DNA from 3 places in the Enterocloster citroniae genome. Region 2 is predicted to be linked to each of the others. Evidence: predicted binding sites of a transcription regulator. Region 2 holds the regulator's gene; each other region holds the start of a gene.
The links. Region 2 encodes Rex, which represses fermentation and respiration genes when NADH is low (regulators of the CRP and FNR family bind a similar motif). Its sites were predicted from a motif close to ATTGTTAANTANTTAACAAT; they were not measured.

Region 1 (7,679 bases), on a different contig from region 2:
TATTTTTCAGATGGTGTTCCGGCACTAACCGGTTATACGGTGGAAGAATACCAGGGAATGATCAGGCAGGATGCGGCTGAGATGACCTATAAAGAGGATACGGCCATGGTGGTATCCAGGGCTTTGCAGGTGGTCCAAAGCAAAGGCGTGGATGAATTTGAGTTCCGCAAACAGCATCGGGACGGGCATATTGTATGGGTGCGGGTACAGATCAAATGGATCGGCGAAGACCAGGGATGCCCTTTGCTGCACTGCGTGTTCCACAACATTTCCGACCTTAAAAACACACAGATGGAAATGAACCATCTGATCAACTCCATTCCCGGAGGCATTGCCATATTCCGGAAAGAAAAGGATGTCTATGAAGCATCCTTTCTTTCCGATGGGGTCATTGCCCTGGCCGGCTATACACGGGATGAGTATGAAACCCTGATCCGGAGAGATGCCCTGGATGTTGTCTATGAGGCGGACCAGAAGAGGGTCCGAAACGCTGTGGATCACACGATCAGTAACGGCATGGTGCTGGATGTGTTTTACCGCATCCTCCACAAGGACGGGCGGCTGGTCTGGATCCATATGAGCGGAAGGCGTATGGGACCGTTGGATGAAGACCCAAGGATCTATCTTGTGATCACGGGTATGTCCGCGGAGACACGGCTGTTCCAGACAATTGCCAATGAGATGGCGGATTCCATCTATGTGATCGACAGGGAGAATTATGATCTTCTGTATGTGAATGAAAATGAAGTCCTTTTTACGGATTCAAAAAACTGTGTGGGCCAGAAATGTTATGCGGCCCTTCATGGAAAGGACAGTCCCTGCAGGTTCTGCACCTTAGGATCAGATATGGAGGACGGCCGGGAACACGAGATGCGGGTGGAGGGCTCAGACCGTTTTTACGTGACCCGTTTTAAGGAGAGCGACTGGAATGGGATCCCGGCGTATATAAAGTATGTGCGGGATGTGACCCAGGAGGTGAAAACACGCAGGGAGAAGGAGCGGCTGGAAGAGTATTTCCAGACCGTGATCAAGAACCTGCCCGGCGGGATTGCCGTTGTAAGGTGTGAGAAGGACGGCAAAATGATTCCTGAATATATGTCGGACGGATTTGCCGCTCTGACCTGTATGTCTCTGGAGCAGGCCTGGGCGCTCTACAGCCAGGATGCCCTGTCGGGTGTCCATCCCGATGACAGGGAACAGGTGGGTGACGATATAGCAGGGTTTATTAAACAGGGTGAAAGCAACTTTGAGATGGTATACCGTCTCCTGCGGGGGGACGGCACCTATGTCTGGGTCAAAAACACACTCAGCATGCTCCGCAGTGAGGGCGGTGAAAACCGGTTCTATGCGGTTTACCATGATGTGACAAAGGAGCGTGAAGAGCAGGAGCAGCTGCGCACGCAGTTTAAGGAACGGCTGATGCAGCATTACGGGACCACGGATCCCAATGCACTGGTCATGGGCCACTGCAATATTACCCGTAACAGGATCATTGAGATCAGTGACCATACGGACTCCCATCTTCTGGAATCCTTCGGATATGACCGTGAGACCTTCTTCACCGGCCTTGCCGGTCTGGTGGAAGATGAAGCAGACCGCCGTCTCTTTCTGGATACTTATCTGAATGCGCCCGCCATGAAAGCCTTCCAGGAGAATGATACGGAGAAGATACTCCGGTGTTTTATCAGGCTGCCCAATGAAACCACCGGCCGGTACGTACAGTTTAAGGTGAATCTGGTAGATGCGCCTGACACGGGCGATGTGACGGGAATCCTGACAGTGACGGACATTACGGAACAGGTGATCAATGACAGGATCCTGCACCAGCTTTCCGTGACCAGCTACGATTTTGTCATAGACCTGGACCTGGAGCAGGACACCTATAAGGTTCTGACCTGTAATGAGAACTCCAGCTGTCTTCCGAGCCGGTCAGGATGCCATTCAGGGCATCTCAGCTATATGCTGGGGCAGGTGATCGTGCCCAAGGACAGGGAACAGTTTTTTAATTCCCTGGATCCGGGTGAGATCCGCAGGCGCCTGGAAAAAGATGGGCCGTATACATTTTCATATTCCATCATGGATGAGAAACGGGATATCCGTACCAAGAATATGACAGTATCGGAGATAGACCTTCGCCTGGGCAGAGTCTGCCTTGTGCGCACGGATATAACGGATTCGGTGCGGGAGCAGCAGGGATTCCTGAACATTATGGCATACACCTTTGAACTGGTGGGGATCATCGATGTGTACACCGGCCGACTGACCATGCATACACGCCAGACCGTGTTGGAGAACCTTCCGCCTTTTAAAATTGACGATTACGACAAGGCGACAGAGAAATTTGTAAGGCAGTATGATCCTGGTGAGGATAGGGATCATGCATTGAACCAGTTTAACCTGGAATATATTCTGCAGACGCTCGCATTAAAACCGGGTGGGTATGATTTTGTGTTTCCATACCATGGGGAGGACGGGATCCGCTATAAGCAGATCAATGTGCTGTGGGGGGATGAGAACCACCGCACCGTGTGCCTTGTCAGGGCGGATGTGACGGATATGCTGGCAGAGGAGCGCAGAAGGAAGAACGCCCTTGAGGAGGCTCTGTCCGTTGCCAGGGAGGCAAGCCAGGCTAAAAGTGATTTCCTCTCCACCATGAGCCACGATATCCGTACCCCTATGAATGCCATCATGGGCATGACGATGCTGGCCAAGGCCCATCTGGATGAGCGGGAGAGGGTGGAGGACTGCCTTCAGAAAATATCAGTCTCATCCAGCCATCTTTTGAGCCTGATCAACGACATCCTTGACATGAGCAAGATCGAGCAGTCTAAGATCAGCCTGAACCATATGAAGATATCCATGTCCGGTCTGCTGGAAAAGCTGTCCGCCATCATGGAACCTCAGGCAAAGGCGGCGGGACTTACATTTACCATCCAAAGCAGGGGGATTGAGCACGCTTATTATTACGGTGACAGCTTGCGTATGAACCAGATACTCATAAACCTTCTCAGCAATGCGGTCAAGTTTACTCCGGAGGGGGGTAGGGTGGATTTCCTGGCAGAGGAAGTAACACCGGTCAGGCCCCAGGGGTATGCCCGCTACCGTTTTACGGTGTCGGACACGGGGATCGGTATGAAGGAAGAGTTTTTATCCCATATTTTTGAACCCTTTACACGCAATACGGCGAGGGTGGAAGGTACAGGACTGGGACTTAGCATTACCAAGGGACTGGTAGATCTCATGGGAGGGGATATTTCCGTTGAGAGCAAGGTCCATATGGGCACTACATTCAGGGTTGAACTGGAATGTGAGTATGGGGACGGGGATGAAGCCGGCACGGAATCCTCAGGAGCGGGCCATGATGTGGCTGCACCGGACCAGATATTTGCAGGCCGCAGGTTCCTGATCGCTGAAGACAATGATATCAATGCCGAGATACTTTGCGAACTGCTTAAGATGCAGGGGGCGCATTCGGATGTGACGGAGAACGGGGCTTTGGCATTAAATGCCTTCATGGACGCGGCCCCTGGCACCTATGACGCTGTCCTGATGGACATACGTATGCCCAAGATGAACGGATATGAGGCCGCCCAGGCCATCCGCAGGATGAAACGGGAGGACGCCGGGCAGATACCCATTATTGCCATGACAGCCAATGCATTTTCCGAGGATGTGCAGGAATCGCTGGATGCGGGGATGAATGCGCATATCGCAAAACCCATTGACATGGAGATACTAAAAACAGTCCTCAGCCGTGCGTTAAAGGGGATTGTATAAATATCCGAACATTATCTTCGATTTTACTCTTTTAAATATTGACTTTTAATTAACAAAATGAGATAATGAGAAGGATTTCGATAAAATGAAAGAGAGGATAATGAAAGATGGCAAATGTTGATTTGAGTCAGTATGGAATTACCGGAACTACAGAAATTGTTTACAATCCTTCTTTTGAAATGTTGTTTGAAGAAGAGACAAAACCCGAACTGGAGGGCTATGAGAAGGGACAGGTAAGTGAACTCGGTGCCGTTAACGTTATGACCGGTATTTACACAGGACGTTCACCTAAGGACAAGTTCATTGTCATGGACGAGAATTCCAAGGACACCGTATGGTGGACATCTGATGAATATAAGAATGATAACCATCCGGCCAGCCAGGAAGCCTGGGATACGGTAAAAAAGATCGCTCTGGAAGAACTTTCCAACAAAAGACTGTTTGTTGTAGACGCATTCTGCGGAGCAAACAAGGACACCCGTATGGCAATCCGTTTTATTGTTGAGGTTGCATGGCAGGCTCATTTCGTTAAGAATATGTTTATCCAGCCAACCGCTGAGGAGCTGGAGAACTTTAAGCCGGATTTCGTTGTTTACAATGCTTCCAAGGCAAAAGTAGAGAACTACAAGGAGCTGGGCCTGAATTCAGAGACAGCCGCCATGTTCAATATCACCAGCCGCGAGCAGGTTATTGTCAACACATGGTACGGCGGTGAGATGAAGAAGGGCATGTTCTCCATGATGAACTACTTCCTGCCGTTAAAGGGCATTGCTTCCATGCACTGTTCTGCCAATACCGACTTAAACGGCGAGAATACCGCTATTTTCTTCGGACTTTCCGGAACAGGCAAGACCACTCTTTCAACAGATCCCAAGCGTCTTCTCATCGGAGATGATGAGCACGGCTGGGATGACAACGGCGTGTTTAACTTTGAGGGCGGATGCTATGCCAAGGTTATCAATCTTGACAAAGATTCTGAGCCCGATATCTACAATGCGATCAAGCGCAATGCTCTTTTAGAGAACGTTACCCTTGATGCTGACGGAAAGATCGACTTTGATGATAAGAGCGTGACAGAGAACACACGTGTATCTTACCCGATCGACCATATTGAGAAGATCGTACGTCCGGTTTCCGCTGCTCCTGCTGCAAAGGATGTTATCTTCCTGTCAGCAGATGCATTCGGCGTGCTTCCTCCAGTATCCATCCTGACACCGGAGCAGACACAGTATTACTTCCTGTCCGGCTTTACAGCAAAGCTTGCCGGTACAGAGCGTGGGATCACAGAGCCGACTCCTACCTTCTCAGCTTGTTTCGGACAGGCATTCCTGGAACTGCATCCAACCAAGTATGCAGAGGAGCTTGTTAAGAGAATGGAGAAGAGCGGCGCAAAGGCATACCTTGTGAACACCGGCTGGAACGGCACCGGAAAGCGTATCTCCATCCGCGACACCCGCGGCATCATTGATGCGATCCTGGACGGCTCCATTGCCAAGGCACCTACAAAGCAGCTTCCATACTTTAACTTTGAGATTCCTACCGAGCTTCCAGGCGTAGATCCTGCAATCCTTGATCCACGCGATACCTACAGCGAAGTTTCCCAGTGGGAGACCAAGGCTCAGGATCTGGCACAGCGTTTTGTGAAGAACTTTGCTAAGTACGAGGGCAATGCAGCAGGAAAAGCATTAGTATCCGCAGGTCCTCAGTTATAATCAGTTATAAATTTCAGCTATCATATTGACATTAGACTCTTTGTCGACAGTTGGGGCAGGATTTGAGAAAATCCTGCCCCTATTTGTATGATGAGAGCCTTTTTTATAATTTTCACAATCCTGTATTGACCTGTGTTCCGGGGGGCCGGAGCGCATTATTGTAGCCATCTATTATAAGACCAACAATATCTATTCCCTTTTTCCCGCAAAGGGATATCTGATAAAAACAGACACTATGCCCCCTTCCCGGAGGCCTATAGCAGGGCCTTGGGAAACAACGGGTATCAAGGCCCGGACCTTGCTCAAGAACATACTAATTGCACAAACTGCATAAATCACTTCCAAAATCGGTTTGTTCATTATTGACAAATATACTAAAATAAAATCACACAAATTGATTGGGAGGTACAAGAAATGCAGAAAAGATGGGGCGGAAATTTGTTAAAGCGTGTAATGGCAGTGACATTGGCGGCATCCATGGCAGTTTCTCTGGCAGCCTGTGGCGGCGGGGGAGCCGCGGCGAAGACGTCAGAGGCGGGAAGTGCTCCAGAAGATAACAAGGAGCAGGCGGCCGCGGCTTCGTCCGAAGCCCCCACGGCGGAAGCGGGGCGGAGGACAACGGCTGACTCGGACGGGCGCTACGAAAAGGTGACGGTTGCGCTTTCCAGTGATCCTCAGGACCTTGCGCCGTATACATGGGCCGGGGATCACAGCAAACAGTATATTTACTACAATATTTACGAGGCGCTCTTTGATTTCAGGGGAGGCGAGTATGTTCCGATCATGGCAAAGGAGTATGAGAACGTGGATGAGACTCACACCAGGGTGACGCTGTATGACAACATCTACGATGCAGCCGGCAACCAGATCAAGGCCCAGGACGTGGTTTTTTCCGTTGGGCTGATCGTGGATTCGGGAAATGCAGTAAAATATGATATCTTTGACAGTGTAAAGGCAGTCGATGACTATACTGTGGAGTATACATGGACAGGTCCTGTTAAGCAGGTGGGAGCTTTGGAGTGGCCGTGGTGCCGCACCATGATCGTTTCGCAGAAATCCTACGAGGAGATCGGAGGCTTTGCGGACAAGCCTGTCGGCACTGGTCCGTACACGGTCAGCGAGTATGTATCCGGTTCCCATCTGACCCTGGTGGCTAATGACAAATACTGGCAGTCTGAAGAACTTAGAGACGCGAACCACAAGGCAAATGTACAGACCATTGAGTATGATATTATTGCCGAGGCGTCCCAGCATGTCATTGCTCTCAGTACGGACCAGATCCAGTATTCACAGGCAGTTCCTGCAGAGAACCTGGCCGACTTTGCAGAGGGAGGGCAGTATGCGGACCGTTACGGTGTGTTTGTAACCCAGGGATCTGAGATGTACGTACTGATTCCCAACTGTACGGAAGGCGGTCTTATGAGCGATGTCAACCTGAGAAAGGCCATTTTCTATGCACTGGACAACAATGCGATCGCGGCAGCTACCGGCACATGTATTGCGGCCAAGGCGTTCGGAACCCCGTTCTTTGACGATTACGATCCGGCATGGGAGAACACGGAGACATACATGAATACATATGACCTGGAGAAGGCCAAGGAATATCTGGGCAAGTCCGGCTATAACGGGGAAACCATCTCCCTGGAAGGATTTAACCGGGAAGACTTAAAGAGCATCATGACCATGATCCAGGCCCTGCTTTTACAGGCCGGAATCAATGTGGAGATCAATTCCAAGGAAAGCGCGCTGGTGCAGTCCGATGTGAATAATCCAAAAGCCTGGGATCTGCTGCTGTGGAATCCCGGCGGCGGCACACAGGTGGGAGAGTGGAACCGGCCCATCAATTACAATGAGTTCGGAACCGGTTTCAATATGGCATTTTTACATGATGATACACTGCAGGAGCTGTTTGAGACAGCCAACACGGCAGAGGGACACAACAAGGAAAACATGGCCAAGGTCCATGATTACATTGTGGAGAACGCGTATTATCATGCGCTGTGCATGCCGAAGATGAACGCGGTGTACAGCAAAGAGTTTGCAAACCTGGTGTACCGCGAGAGTGAATTCCTTCTTCCGGGAGCATGCGACTATTATTTGGATTAACCTGTAAAAATCGGAGTGAATCATATGGGAAAATATATATTAAAGAGACTGCTCTGGATGATCGTAATTGTGCTTGGAACGGCA
Region 2 (7,679 bases):
ATAAGATGACAGGGGATTTAACAGGTGCATTCCTTCTTTCAGGACTTCTGGCAGCTGTTATGGGAACCGCGGCATCGGTTGCCATGGCTACCAGCGTAACATTTACCAGGGATGTGGCAGTACGTCTGAAACGTGACATGAGTGGTTCTGATGTGCTGAAGATTCAGCGTATTTCATTGATCGTATTTACAATTCTGGCCATTATTGTGGGATATCAGGGAACTTCCATTGTTACAATCATGGAAGATGTAGGTGCACCATGCGTGGCTGCATTGATCCCCATTTTCCTTGGAATGTTTTTTTGGAAAAAGACAAACCCCAGAGGAGCAGCCATTACGATCGCAGTTGCTGTGATATCCACGGTCGGCTACTGGTTAATGGGTTCACCTCTGGGAATCAGCCACTTCCTGTTTGGGCTGGCTTGCTCCACCATAGCCTTGTTTGTAGCCTGCCCATTAACTTACAGGGGAGAAGATGATAAGTAGGAGGTGAAATGATGCTATATACAGTACTTGATGTGATAATCATTGGAGGGGGATGCGGCATTGCTGCTTATCTTCTCTATAACATGCTAAGAGAGACATTTAGGAAAAAATAAAAAACAGGAGAACATACCAGATAGGGGATTCCCCCCTGTATGTTCTCTTGTTTTTTATTCTCGTGCGCCCGGCGGCGCACGTTTTTAACCGGTGAAAGTCTGGAATCCGCCCGGTAGTGGGAAGGATATAGCTGAAGGCAAGGGTGTCCATCGTGAGGTGGAATCTGAAGAAAGCCGGATGTGGGGAATATACTAACCCGCGGGCAAATCTCTGGTCTGACGAACAGAAATCACATCAGGCTATGCATGAGGGTAAGACTGCGAGCCAAGCCGAAGCCCAATAACTACACGGAATCATGTATGGTAAATGTGGCAGATGGATGGAGAGAAAGAAACGTGTGGTACCCGGGGAGGTCTGTACGGAATGTCCTGAAAGGGATAACCACTATCGAGAGATAGCGCGGAACGTGAAGGGGATGTGAGAGCGCACCGTTCTTTCCGCCGGATATGGAAGGAAAGGGACAGTGCACAGCCGGAACTTTTGGAAAAGATACTGGACAAGGATAATCTAAACAGAGCTTATAAGAGAGTGAAGGCAAACAAGGAAGCGCCGGGAATCGATGGTATGAGCGTGGAGGAAATAGGCGCGTACCTTCGAGAAAATCAGAAAGAACTTATCGAGAGAATCAAAGGTGGGAAATACACTCCTGACCTGGTAAGACGAGTAGGGACTGGCTGTCTCCGATTGTCGGGCTTTTACGGAAAAGACTTCTGGAACAGGGATACCTGCACATTGACGAGACGCCGGTACAGGTGCTGGGTGAAGCCGGAAGGAAGAACACCACAGATGCTTATAAAGGCTATGAAAAAGTATCCGGGATTACCAGATGTTATTGTTGGACACACCTTCGCAGATACTTTGTGGATGCTCTTGCGAACGATACGGAAAGCCGGGAAACAACGATTCCGGCACAGGCCATCAGCTACATCAATAAGGTGTTTGAGATTGAGAAAAAACTGGAAGTCCTGTCTCCCCAGAGCAGGAAGGAACAGCGTCTGATACAGGAAATGCCTGTATTAGAGGCCTTTTGGTCGTGGGCGGAAGAGGCATTTGCCGGAATCCTTCCAAAATCCAAACTTGGAGAGGCATTTAGCTATGCCTTCAACCAGAGAAACGGATTGATGAATTATCTGCTGGACGGGAACTGCGCTGTCTCAAACAATCTTGCTGAAAACTGCATCCGTCCCTTTACGATAGGGCGTAAGAACTGGCTGTTTTCTGGAAGCCCCAAAGGAGCCGAAGCCAGCGCAGGGATTTATACACTGTACTTAATTATAGTGCTTTATATGCGGAATACAAAAAAACAAAAGGAAAAGCATCGTACATCTAGACTGAAAACCTTATCGTTAGACAGTCTGACGCACGGTGGTGTGAGAGGACGGCGGTCAATCACCGCCTCCTACTCAATTGTAAGGTCTTCCTCCTGCTTTGGCTCCCCGTCTGGTCCATCCAATGGTTCCGGAGGATCGGAGGGTTTTAAGACCCGTGTCATCAGTCCCATGGAAAACATGATGATGGGTATGAACACCATGGAAAAAATTACTGCCATCAGGTGGTTTTTGGGGGCGCCTGTCACTGCCAGGACAATGGCAAGCACAAACAGTCCCCCTAAAAGCACCACTCCGGCCAAAGCAAACATCCGTTTTAATTTCATAATATGACTCCCTTCGCCTTTCCTTCCGATCAAGGCTCCCGCCTCTTTTGGCGGTGAGCCGTCCGTGTTTTTAATCCTCTGCCAGTTCTTCCCAGCGCTGGTACAATTCCTCCAGCCGGGATGCGATCTCCTCCTTTTCCCTGTTCAGCTCCATCAGCCTGGCCACATCGGTATAAACCTCCTCCTGGGCCAGAAGACCGTCAATCTCGCTGTCCCTGGTTTCCAGGGCATGGATGGAATCCTCTGTTTTCTTAAGCTCATTCTGGCGTTTGCGGATCCTGGCCTGTTCCTCCTTCTGGGCTTTCCAGTCCATTTTCACATCGCTGGCAGGGGAGCCGGCAAAAGGTGCCGCTTCCGGACCTTCCTTTGAAGGTGAGGCAGGGGATGGGTTCCTTGCAGCAAATGCAGCTTCCACATCCTCTTTTTTCTCCAGGTAATAATCGTAATTTCCAATGTAATTGATCAGGGACCGGCTGGTCAGATCCAGGATTCTGGTGGCCGTCCGGTTGATAAAATACCTGTCATGGGACACATAGAGCACGGTTCCTGTATACCGGCACAGGGCGCTCTCCAGTATCTCCTTGGAGGTGATGTCCAGATGGTTGGTAGGCTCATCCAGTAAAAGGAAATTGGCATCGGAGAGCATCAGCTTTGCAAGGGATACGCGCCCCCGTTCGCCGCCGCTTAAGTCTTTGATCAGCTTAAACACATCATCTCCGGTAAAGAGGAAGGAGGCCAGGGTGTTGCGGATCTGTGTATTGTTCATGTTGGGATAGGTGTCCTGTATTTCCTCAAACAGCGTCTTTTCCATGTGAAGGACCTGGTGTTCCTGGTCATAGTAACCCACATGGACTTTGGAGCCCAGGCGGATCTCACCGCTGTCAGCGTCCAGGAGGCCGTTGATAATCTTTAAAAGGGTGGTCTTGCCCGTACCGTTATTGCCGATAATGGCAACCCGCTCCCCGCGTTTTATCTCAAAATCCACATTGGAAAATAAGGTCTGGCTGCCAAAGGATTTGCTCAGGTCAGTGACGGACAGAACATCATTGCCGCTGACCACATCCGGTTCCAGGCGGATATCCATGGAATCATCAATATCCACCGGCTTTTCCAACCTCTCTATCTTTTCCAGCATTTTTTCCCGGCTTTCAGCCCGGCGGATGGATTTCTCCCGGTTAAAGGATTTGAGCTTTGTGATCACCTCTTCCTGGTGTTTGATCTCCTGCTGCTGATTTAAGTATGCCCGGATTCTGGCATCCCGAAGCATGGCTTTTTTATCGCTGTAGGCAGAGTAGTTGCCTGAGAATACGGTCGCTGTTCCATTGTCCAGCTCCACGATCTTTGTGACGACCCGGTCCAGGAAATACCGGTCATGGGCCACGATAATGACGCTGCCGCTGTAGCTTTTAAGGTATGTCTCCAGCCAGGCGATGGATTCCATATCCAGGTGGTTGGTAGGCTCATCCAAAAGCAGGATATCCGGCTTGGTGAGAAGCAGCTTGCCCAGGGAAACGCGGGTTTTCTGCCCTCCGGAAAGGGTGTTGATGTGTTTGGTGAATTCCTCCTCCTCAAATCCAAGGCCCTTTAATACACCGGTAATCTCACTCCTGTAAGCATAGCCGTTGGCCAGCTCAAAGGAGTGGTTCAGGCGGCTGTATTCGGACAGCATGGACTCCAGTACATCGCCGGTGGCGGATTTCATCTCCAGCTCCAGGCTGCGGATCCGTTCCTCCATCTGGATGATGGGGCGCTTTACCTCTAAGAGTGCGTCATAGATGGTGCTTTCGCTGTCCAGATCCTGATGCTGCGCCAGATAGCCGATGGAGGTGCCTTTGCCAAGGGCTGCCACGCCCTGGTCTGCGGACAGTTCTCCGATGATGATCTTAAGCAGGGTGGATTTGCCCGCGCCGTTGATGCCCACAATGGCGGCCTTTTCATGTTCCTCCAGGTGGAAGGATACCTGCTTTAAAATATGTTTTTCTCCAAATGATTTGGTTATATTGCTGCATGATAAAATCATGGGTAACTCCTTTGTGCCAGACACTCAGCGCCTGGGTTGGGGGCGCCTGTATGCGAAAATGTTTCGCTGTATGTTGTGAGGTTTTTAGGCTTTTTATTGTCAAAAATTCTTTATTTTGCACTCATCAGTATAATATAAGAGGATATTTTTTTCAAGAACATACTTAAACGTGTTTGACATTTTTTTGACGCTTGTTTATAATAGAACCATTAGGTATGATTTAGATACTGTTATCTGGATCATTTTGATGTATCAGAGAAACGCGTAAGGGGAAGGTGGAACACGATGGAACGCAAAGAGATATCGAAGGCGGTAATTTCAAGATTGCCCCGCTATTACCGCTATTTGGGAGAGCTGATTGAAGAGGGTGTGGAGCGCATATCTTCCAATGAGCTGAGTGCCAGGATGAAGGTGACGGCATCACAGATCCGCCAGGATCTTAATAATTTCGGAGGATTCGGACAGCAGGGATACGGATATAATGTAAAGTACCTGTATGCTGAGATAGCAAAGATTCTGGGAATTGACCAGCAGCACAACCTGATTATTATCGGTGCCGGAAACCTGGGCCAGGCTATTGCCAACTATACGAATTTTGAGAGACGTGGATTTGTTATCAAGGGTATGTTTGATATCAATCCAAAGCTCATTGGTCTTGTGATCCGCGGAATTGAGATCCGGTCTGTGGATGATCTGGAGTTTTTTATCAAGGAGAACGAAATTCAGATCGCAGCCCTGACCATTCCAAAGACAAAGGCGTCTGAGATCGCAGACCGTCTGGTAAAGGCCGGCATTAAAGCTATCTGGAACTTTGCCCATACTGATCTGGTGGTTCCGGACGATGTGGTGGTGGAGAATGTACACCTGTCCGAAAGTCTGATGCGTTTGTCATACAGGGTTTGCAGTATGAACGATCAGGCGGAAATCGAAGGGAAAACGTCAAAGTAAGAAACAGCCGGCAAGCAAAGGAGAGTACCTTTTTGCTTGCCGGTTTTTGATTTCCGGGAGACCCCAATACGGTCTCTAAGTGCTCATAGCGAGGAGGTAAGCGGGGATGAGAACTTTGGTAACGGCAAAACAGATGAAGGCGATTGACGCCTATACGATCAACACCATTGGAGTGCCCTCCATGGTGCTGATGGAACGGGCGGCCATGTGGGTGGCCCGGGCGGTTGAGGAGACTGCCGGGAAAGCGGATGTGATCTGGGCCGTGTGCGGCACGGGCAACAATGGGGCGGACGGTGTGGCGGCTGCCAGGATGCTGCACCTGAAGGGATATAAAACCAGCCTGTTTGTGGTGGGGGATCCGGACCGTGGGACTGCGGAATTTCTGGCCCAGTCCGCCATTGCCCGGAACCTGGGAATGCAGATGAGGCCGTGGCAGGAAGCGGCGGGAGAGGACTGCGTTGTTTTGATCGATGCGGTATTCGGCGTTGGACTGAGCCGCCCCATTGAGGGGGAATACAGGCAGTGTATGGAAATGCTGGAGGCCCGGCATGCCGCCCATACAGTGGCGGTGGATATTCCCTCCGGGATCCATGGAGACACAGGCCAGGTCATGGGGATGGCACTGAAGGCGGATGTGACAGTGACCTTTGGATGGGAGAAGATGGGAACCGCCCTCTATCCGGGCCGTGCCTATGCGGGAACCGTCAGGGTCTGCGACATCGGTTTTCCGGAAAGCGCCCTGGATGCCGTGAGGGATCAGGAGGAGGGGTACGGGTATGGGCTTACTTATGAAAGCAGCGACCTGTGTCTGATTCCGGACCGCCCGGCCTATTCCAACAAGGGGACGTTTGGGAAGGTCCTGATCGCAGCAGGGTCCAAAAACATGTGCGGTGCAGCGTATTTAAGCGCCCTGGCAGCTTACCGCACCGGTGCGGGGCTTGTGAAACTGCTCACAGTGGAGGAAAACCGCCAGATCCTTCAGGAACGGCTGCCGGAAGCCATCATTGCCACCTACACCTCGGACCAGCTGATCCAGGGAAGGGAAGAGTTTAAGAAGATGATAGAGGAACAGATGAACTGGGCTGATGTGGTGGTGCTGGGGCCCGGGCTGGGAAGCGAACCTTATGTGGAGTATCTGGTGGAAGATATACTGACCAGTGCCTTTGTGCCGGTCATTATTGACGCGGACGGCCTTAATGCCATTGCAGGACATCCATATCTCACCACTTATTTTACGGAAAATATCATCATCACCCCCCACTTGGGAGAGATGGCCCGCCTCATCGGTGAGAGTATAGATGCCGTCAAAGAAAACCTCACAGGAGCCGCCCTGGAATACGCGGGACGTTACGGGATCACCTGTGTGCTCAAGGATGCGGCCACCGTGGTGGCGGGAAAGGACGGCACCCTCTATGTGAATTCCAGCGGCAACAGCGCCATGGCAAAAGCCGGTTCCGGTGATGTGCTTACCGGAATCATCGCCGGACTGGCCGCCATTGGGATGGAGGAGGAACAGGCCGCGCTTATGGGGGTGTATCTCCATGGGCGTGCGGGTGAGCAGGCAGCAGGGAAAATAGGACAGCACAGCCTTCTGGCTTCCGATCTGGCAGATTGTATCGGAGCAGCCATGAAGTCCGTGGCGCATGAATAACAGGAGGCATTGAAAATGAAACCATACAGCAGAGTATATGCGGCCATAAACCTGGATGCAGTGACAGCCAACATGAAGGCCATGAGGGATAACCTGCCTCCGTCCACTGCCATGATGGGTGTGGTCAAGACGGACGGATACGGCCATGGGGCAGTACCCGTGGCCAGGACCATTGACCCGTATGTGGAGGGATATGCGGTGGCATCCATTGATGAGGGCATTATACTGCGCCGTCATGGGATCCGGAAAATGATCCTGATACTGGGTGTGACCCATGAGAGCCGTTTTGAGGAACTGGTCCACTATGATATCCGTCCGGCTATGTTCCGGTACGAGGAGGTGAGGAAGCTTTCCGACACCGCGGTGAAGATGGGAAAAAAGGCCAATATCCATCTGGCAGTGGATACGGGGATGAACCGGATCGGCATGAAGCCCGATGAAAGGTCCGCGGACATGGTGTACAGGATGAGCAGGCTGGGAGGAGTCTGTATCGAAGGGATGTTCACCCACTTTGCAAAGGCGGATGAGCTGGATAAGACCGCATACACCGCCCAATACAGGGCATATACGGATTTTGTGGACATGCTCTCGGCCAGGGATGTGACCATCCCCATCCGCCATTGCTCCAACAGCGCCGGGATTGTGGAATCCCTGGAATCCAACGGACTGGACATGGTGCGGGCCGGGATTTCCATCTACGGGCTCTACCCTTCTGATGAGGTGGGCAGGGACGCGGTAAAGCTTATGCCCGCCATGGAACTAAAAAGCTTTATCACATACATAAAGACCATTGAGCCCGGAGACCAG
Region 3 (7,679 bases), on a different contig from region 2:
GTGGGCTGTAAATGGCTCGCCTGTCTCATAATCCACCAGCTGCTCTGCATTTCCATGGTCAGCGCAGATGAACATAACGCCATCCACTTCCTTAATGGCTTCCACCGCACGGCCCACGCATACATCCACGGTTTCAATTGCCTTGATGGCAGCTTCCTCCACACCGGTATGTCCAACCATATCCGGGTTTGCAAAGTTGATAATGATCACATCATATTTGCCGGACTTGATGGCTTCCACCAGCTTGTCGCATACGCCCAGGGCACTCATCTCCGGCTTCAGGTCGTAGGTGGCAACCTCCTTGGGAGACGGCACCAGGATGCGGTCCTCTCCGGGATTCGGCTCCTCTACGCCGCCGTTAAAGAAGAATGTAACATGGGCGTATTTCTCAGTCTCGGCAATCCTTACCTGGGTCTTGCCGTGAGCGGCCAGGAACTCACCGAATGTGTTGGTGATTCCTTCCTTCTTAAATGCAACCAGCTTATTCTCAATGGTCTCATCATAATCAGTAAAGCAGACAAACACAAGATCCAGTTTTTTGTCTCTTGCAAAGCCATCAAAATCATTATCACAGAACGCACGGGTGATCTCTCTTGCACGGTCCGGACGGAAGTTGTAGAAAATCACGGAATCCCCATCCCCGATCACGGCTGTTGGCTTTCCGTCTTTTTCCACTACAAAGGGAACCACGAACTCATCCGCTTTGCCTGCGTCATAGGATGCCTGGATGCCTTCAGTCGCGCTGGAAGCAGTATTTCCCCGCCCCTTTGTCAGTGCATTGTAAGCAAGTTCCACACGGTCCCATCTCTTGTCACGGTCCATGGCGTAGTAGCGCCCCATAACGGATGCAACCTCTCCCACGCCGATCTCCTTCATCTTGGCTTCCAGCGCAGCCACATATCCCTTGCCTGACTCCGGAGGCGTATCACGTCCGTCCAGAAAGCAATGGACATATACCTTTTCCAGGCCGTTTCTCTTAGCCAGATCCAAAAGGCCGTAGATGTGCGTGTTGTGGCTGTGCACTCCGCCATCGGACACAAGGCCGAACATATGAAGTGCGGAATTATTTTTTTTGCAGTTTTCCACAGCCGCAAGGAATTCCGGGACCTGGAAAAAGTCGCCATCCTGAATGGATTTTGTGATCCTTGTCAATTCCTGATAAACAATGCGGCCGGCGCCCATATTGAGATGTCCAACCTCAGAGTTTCCCATCTGTCCTTCAGGAAGTCCCACTGCCATTCCGCTTGCCTCACCCTTTACAAAAGGGCACTGGCTCATAAGCTGGTCCATGACCGGTGTCTTTCCCTCACACACCGCATTATGGTCACAGTTGTTGTTAAGGCCGTAGCCGTCAAGTATCATTAATACTGTTGGTCTCTTGCTCATAGTTCATATCTCCTTCTACTTTCATTCTCCTGGAAAGAGCAGCTCTCCTGGAAAGAATTAAACCCTGCAGCCCGTCTGACCCGGCCGCAGGGCAATCATATCATTTATTACTTATTGTAGTTGACGATCTTTCCAAAATCAGGCTTCAGGGATGCGCCGCCAACCAGTCCGCCGTCAATGTCAGCCTGGGTAAAAAGCTCAGGAGCGGAGGAAGCTGATACGGAGCCGCCGTACTGGATACGGATGGCCTCTGCTGTTGCCTCATCATAAATCTCGCCAATACATGCACGGATTGCCGCACATACTTCCTCGGCCTGCTCCGTGGTTGCAACTTTACCAGTGCCAATGGCCCAGATCGGCTCATAGGCGATCACAGCCGTCTTGGCCTGGTCAGCGGTCACATTGAGAAATGCGATCTTGATCTGCTGACGGATCCAGTCAATGGTAATCCCCTGTTCCCTCTGGGTCAGTGACTCACCACAGCAGACAATGGGGGTGATCCCATGCTCAAATGCCTTAAGCACCTTTTTGTTCACGGTCTCATCTGTCTCGGCAAAATACTCACGCCTCTCAGAATGGCCGATGATCACATATTTAACTCCGGCATCTGTGAGCATGTTAGGAGCGATCTCGCCTGTGTAAGCGCCTTTTTCCTCATAATACATGTTCTCAGCGCCGATACAGATGTTGCTTCCCTTGGCAGCTTCCATGGCCGGTATGATGTCAATGGCCGGAACGCAGAATACTACGTCCACATCGTCATTTGCTACCAGTGGTTTTAACTCGTTAACCAGAGCAACTGCCTCAGATGGCGTCATGTTCATCTTCCAGTTGCCTGCGATAATTTTCTTTCTTGCCATGTCAAATCCCCTCTCTTTGATCGGACGTGATCAGTCCTTGTTGTCAGCTGCAGCCACACCCGGCAGTTCCTTGCCCTCTAAGAATTCCAGGGAAGCGCCTCCTCCTGTGGAGATGTGTGTCATCTTGTCAGCAAAACCAAGTCTCTTGACAGCATTCACGGAATCACCGCCGCCAATCACTGTGGTAGCATCCGCCAGATCTGCCACTGCGCGGCATACTTCCAGTGTTCCCTCAGCAAAGTTGGAGAACTCGAATACGCCCATGGGTCCGTTCCAGACAACCGTCTTTGCGCCCTTTAACGCATCCTTATAAAGAGCAATTGTCTTTGGCCCGATATCAAAGCCAGACCAGCCGGCATCGATCACATCCACTACCTTATGCTCTGTCTCATTGGAAAATTCCTTACCCTCTACATGGTCAACGGGAAGCAGCAGCTTAACGCCCTTCTCCTCCGCCTTTTTAACCATCTCCAGAGCGTAATCCAGCTTATCTTCCTCACATAAGGAATTGCCGATCTCCTGCCCCTGTGCCTTGGCAAAGGTGTAAGCCATGCCGCCGCCAATGATCAGGGTGTCAACCTTATCCAGCAGGTTATTGATCACATTGATCTTATCGGAAACCTTAGCTCCTCCCAGTATAGCAACAAAGGGGCGGACCGGATTCTCAACAGCCTGGCCTAAGAATTTGATCTCCTTTTCCATCAGATAACCAACCACGTTCTCCTTGGTATATCTTGTAACGCCCACGTTGGAGCAGTGAGCCCTGTGTGCGGTACCAAACGCGTCATTTACAAAGATACCATCGCACAGATCAGCCAGTTCCTTAGCATATGCCTCGGTAGCGGCATCGCCGTCTTTAAATTTTGTCTCTTCGATCCTGTAACGTGTGTTCTGCAACAGAAGTACTTCACCGTCCTTTAACTCAGCGGCAACTTTCTGTGTCTCCGGTCCTGTAACCTTGGCATCATCCACGAACTTCACTTCTACGCCCAGTCTCTCGCTCAGCGCGGGAGCAACCGGTGCAAGGCTCATCTCCGGCACAGGTTCACCCTTGGGCTTGCCCAGATGGGAGCAGAGGATCACCTTAGCGCCCTGGTCAAGCAGCTTCTTAATGGTTGGGATGGCACCGTCAATACGGTTATAGTTCTGAATCACCCCTTCTTTTAACGGTACGTTGAAATCACAGCGTACCAGTACTTTCTTGCCCTTTAAATCTTTTAAATCATCCACAGTTTTCTTATTTAACATGGTTATGTTCCCCTTTCAGTGTCATGAGATTTTTTACTCGCCATATCCAATGGGATAAAAAGGATCCGGTCCAAACGACCGGACCCTTCATGAGTCTACTTAATGCTTAATTCAGATTAGCCTAACTCAGCAAAGTACTTAATGGTTCTTACCATCTGGCTTGTGTAAGAATTCTCATTGTCATACCATGAAACAACCTGAACCTCATACAGATCATCAGCGATCTGAGCTACCATGGTCTGAGTTGCATCAAACAGGGAGCCGAATCTCATACCGATCACGTCAGAGGAAACAATTGCATCCTCATTGTATCCGAAGGACTCACAAGCAGCAGCCTTCATTGCGGCATTGATGTCTTCCTTGGTAACGCCAGCCTTCTTAACAACAGCTGTAAGGATAGTGGTGGAACCGGTCGGTACCGGAACACGCTGTGCGGAACCGATCAGCTTGCCGTTCAGTTCCGGGATAACCAGACCGATTGCCTTAGCTGCGCCGGTAGAGTTAGGAACGATGTTGGCTGCGCCAGCTCTTGCTCTTCTTAAGTCGCCCTTTCTGTGCGGTCCGTCCAGGATCATCTGATCGCCTGTGTAAGCGTGGATGGTGGACATGATACCGCTTTGGATCGGAGCGTAATCATTCAGAGCCTTAGCCATAGGAGCTAAGCAGTTTGTTGTACAGGAAGCTGCAGAGATGATCTTGTCATCAGCTGTCAGAACATTCTCGTTAACACTGTATACGATAGTAGGAAGGTCATTGCCTGCCGGAGCAGAAATAACAACTTTCTTAGCGCCGGCCTCGATGTGTGCCTGAGCCTTGTCCTTAGAGCAGTAGAAACCTGTACACTCCAGAACTACGTCAACACCGATTTCGCCCCATGGAAGATCAGCAGCCTTTGGTTCCTTGTAGATGGTAATCTTCTTGCCATCAACAGTAATGGAATCCTCTCCAGCCTCTACAGTGTGCAGACCCTGGCCATAGACTCCGGCATATCCGCCCTGTGCTGTATCGTACTTTAAGAGATGAGCTAACATCTTAGGATCGGTTAAGTCATTGATTGCTACTACATCGTAACCTTCTGCTCCGAACATCTGACGGAAAGCCAGACGTCCAATACGTCCAAAACCATTAATTGCTACTTTTACTGCCATGATTCAATTCCTCCTAGTTTGTTAAAAATTATATTATTGTTAAATAATAATCAACCTTATTACATTGTAATCAATTTCTCAGCAAATGGCAAGTCCTTTTTTCATTTTTTCGCAGGACTGGCTTTTTCTGGAAATTCCTTTCATCCCCTGCCCCTGTACGGGCCTAAAGTCCCCTGAATTTCCCACTATCCATTATGCCACGCCTTGGAGCACTCTTATTCATTTGTTGATAAAATAAAATCTTTTCTTTCGGGAACTTTCTGCTATAATGAACCTAGAGCGTGCCTGGGTGGAACTAAATGTCCACACGCTCCGGCAAATTTTATTTCATATAATAATGCCTATTTAGTAATAACTACAAGGAGAACCTTCCATGATTTACGACTGTCATCTGCATACTGAATTTTCCGGTGATTCCGATACCCCCGTGCGCCGGCAGATTGAACGAGCCATCCGGCTTGGCATGATGGAAATGTGCATCACTGACCATCATGACTATGATACCAGCTTCTGCGACACCAACTTTAACCTGGATATACCGTCCTATCTCACTGTCCTTCAAAGCCTTAGGAATGAATATAAGGAAAGGATACGTATCAATATAGGGGTGGAACTGGGCCTTCAGAACCACCTGAAACGATATCTTCACAATCTTGAAAAGGAATACGGCTCCTGCTTTGACTTCATTATCGGGTCCAGCCATTTTGTGATGGGAATGGATCCCTATGATTCCGATTACTGGGAAACCTACGGTGAGGAGGATGGTCTGGAGCAGTTTTTTAAAGTATCTTTAAGCCGTGTGCGCAACCTTTATGACACCTTTGATTCCTTTGGTCATCTGGATTATATTGTGCGTTACGCCCCTCATCAGAATTCCTGCTATACCTACCAGCGCTATGAACAATGGATCGAACCCCTTCTCATAGAACTGATCCGGCACGGCAAGGGACTGGAGTGCAATACGGGCGGCTTTAAATACGGTCTGGGACAGCCCAATCCCTGCAGCAGGATTTTAAAGCGCTACAGGGAACTTGGCGGTGAGATCATCACCATTGGGTCGGATGCCCACTCTCCGGAATTCCTGGGCAATGCCTTTGAGGAATGCCGCCGTATCCTGTTAGAATGCGGCTTCCGCCATTATGCGGTATACCATGAAAGGGTGCCGGAATTTCACCTGCTGTAACCGCCTGTCATTTGCTGCCTTTCATGGCAGCATCCACGTCCTTTTTTAACTGCTCCCATGCATCTTCATGATCTACAAAGTACTTGGGACAAACTTTTCCGTTGATATCGTAATGGCGGACCACGTCTTTGGATGTCAGTTTCAGTTCCTTGCACAGAGCTGCGGTCAGGTTTACCACCGACTCATAGGTTGCATCGTTGAATTTCCCGGTCTCATCAGGATGGCAGACCTCTATGGCTATGGTGTCGTCATTGCGGGGGGCATTTGCGTAAGCAATTTCAGTAATGGGGATGCACTGGATCACCTCCCCCTCCAGACCCACCACAAAGTGGCTGCTGGTGGAGGTTCCGCCCTTTTGTGGATCCTGATCCGCCAGGCTGTCAAAATAATTCCTGTTGTTTTCTGCCGTGGACCCCGGATTTGCCACATAATGGATCACGATATTATTAACCCTCTGCCTGCTGACATCCGGTCTTGAAAATATATTCTTCCTTATAAAATCCTGTTTTACCCATTCAGGCACTTCCGCCGCTTTCAGGTCCACCGTATAGGGCCGTTCCCACCCCCAGAGATAATAACCTCCGCCAAATCCTGCGCCTATGCCCAGCACAAATGCAAGTAAAAGGGCGAGCACCGGTACTCCCCGCCTTTTGCCGCTCCCCCGCGAATCATTCTTCCCTTCGCGCTGGGACCTGTTTCTGGTTTCGCCGTGTGAGCCGCTTCGGGTTTCGCCTTGTGAATTGCTTTGGGTTTCATCCCGTGAGCCGCTTCGGGCCAGGCGGCTGCCTGCTCCACGGGAACTGCGGCTGCCTGCATCCGCGCGGATCTGTGCTATGTGCCCCTTCTCCGCGTGGTGGCCTTCCCCTGTGCGGTGGTCTTCCCCTGTGTGGTGGCCTTCCCCTGTGCGGTGGCCTTCCCCTGTGCGAAGACTTTCCCCTGTGCGGTGGCCTCCCCCCGCGCTGTGATCCTCTCCCGCTGCGGACGCGTTCCCTGAACCAGCCCGCTTTCTTAAGGCCGCTTCCTCCCTGGAACGTGAACGTCCGGCTCCTTTTGCCCTGGAACGGCCCGGAACTAACGCCCCCTCAGCGCCGTTATCCTGCCTGGTTCCTCCCATATGTGAAGCACCCACAGGCCTGTTCTGCCTGGTTCCCCGACTTTTCCCGGGCTCCAGGGGAACGTGGCGGATGTCATCCCCTATCTCCATGTCCTTTGTATAATCTTCCCTCATCTGACGTATACCTTTCATATTGTTTCCGATTTATCTTTTTATAAAACCATACCCTCAGCGGACAAGGGGACACATGTTTTCACACAACAGATCAGTAATCCCGCGATATTACCGCCGGACGTGCGCCCACTGGCGTTAACGCGGCCAGCCTCAAAAAAACAGCGGTTTGAGCGTATGCGATTGTCCACTAAGGGTATTATCAATATAACATTTTTTGATTTAAAACACAATGGATGTTGCATTTCACAATTCTTACGATAAAATGTAGGAATGAGTGCAACTTTATGGAATCCTCAAACGTCTAACACACAGAAGGATACGAAAGGAGGATACAATACATGGGCTTTCAAAAAAATACGGCGGACACCGAACGGATTCTCACGGACAATTATGAGAAATATTACCGCCTGGCATATAGCTATATGCGCAATGAAGACGATGCTTTGGATGTAGTCCAGGAAAGCGCCTATCGGGCGATCAGGGACTGCGGCAAGGTTAAGAATAAAGACTACCTGTCCACATGGATTTACAGGATCGTAGTCAACACTGCCCTGGATCTGTTACGGAAGAAAAAGAAGGAGACACTGACCGAGGAACTGCCGGAGATCCCGGTGGAGGATCAGTAT

Region 1: pckA (phosphoenolpyruvate carboxykinase (ATP)) is a predicted target of Rex. The motif match lies at 3,815-3,834, and genes of this name have one in related genera.
Region 3: gap (type I glyceraldehyde-3-phosphate dehydrogenase) is a predicted target of Rex. The motif match lies at 4,678-4,697, and genes of this name have one in related genera.

Annotation. Positions count from the first base shown of each region.
Region 1 is NZ_JBEPLZ010000004.1:281,308-288,986, reverse strand. It holds gene ABID13_RS07250 (PAS domain-containing protein) at 1-3,777, shown strand, start outside; gene pckA (phosphoenolpyruvate carboxykinase (ATP)) at 3,885-5,489, shown strand; gene ABID13_RS07240 (ABC transporter substrate-binding protein) at 5,904-7,595, shown strand; gene ABID13_RS07235 (ABC transporter permease) at 7,620-7,679, shown strand, end outside.
Region 2 is NZ_JBEPLZ010000049.1:3,529-11,207, forward strand. It holds gene ABID13_RS27945 (sodium:solute symporter family protein) at 1-485, shown strand, start outside; partial or broken gene ABID13_RS27950 (group II intron reverse transcriptase/maturase) at 1,017-1,265, shown strand; partial or broken gene ABID13_RS27955 (IS66 family transposase) at 1,265-1,864, shown strand; gene ABID13_RS27960 (hypothetical protein) at 1,999-2,253, opposite strand; gene ABID13_RS27965 (ABC-F family ATP-binding cassette domain-containing protein) at 2,324-4,273, opposite strand; gene ABID13_RS27970 (redox-sensing transcriptional repressor Rex) at 4,559-5,221, shown strand; gene ABID13_RS27975 (NAD(P)H-hydrate dehydratase) at 5,328-6,872, shown strand; gene alr (alanine racemase) at 6,888-7,679, shown strand, end outside.
Region 3 is NZ_JBEPLZ010000008.1:90,278-97,956, forward strand. It holds gene gpmI (2,3-bisphosphoglycerate-independent phosphoglycerate mutase) at 1-1,386, opposite strand, end outside; gene tpiA (triose-phosphate isomerase) at 1,494-2,246, opposite strand; gene ABID13_RS12885 (phosphoglycerate kinase) at 2,277-3,494, opposite strand; gene gap (type I glyceraldehyde-3-phosphate dehydrogenase) at 3,611-4,642, opposite strand; gene ABID13_RS12895 (histidinol-phosphatase HisJ family protein) at 5,016-5,825, shown strand; gene ABID13_RS28650 (peptidoglycan recognition family protein) at 5,833-7,071, opposite strand; partial or broken gene ABID13_RS12905 (sigma-70 family RNA polymerase sigma factor) at 7,392-7,679, shown strand, end outside.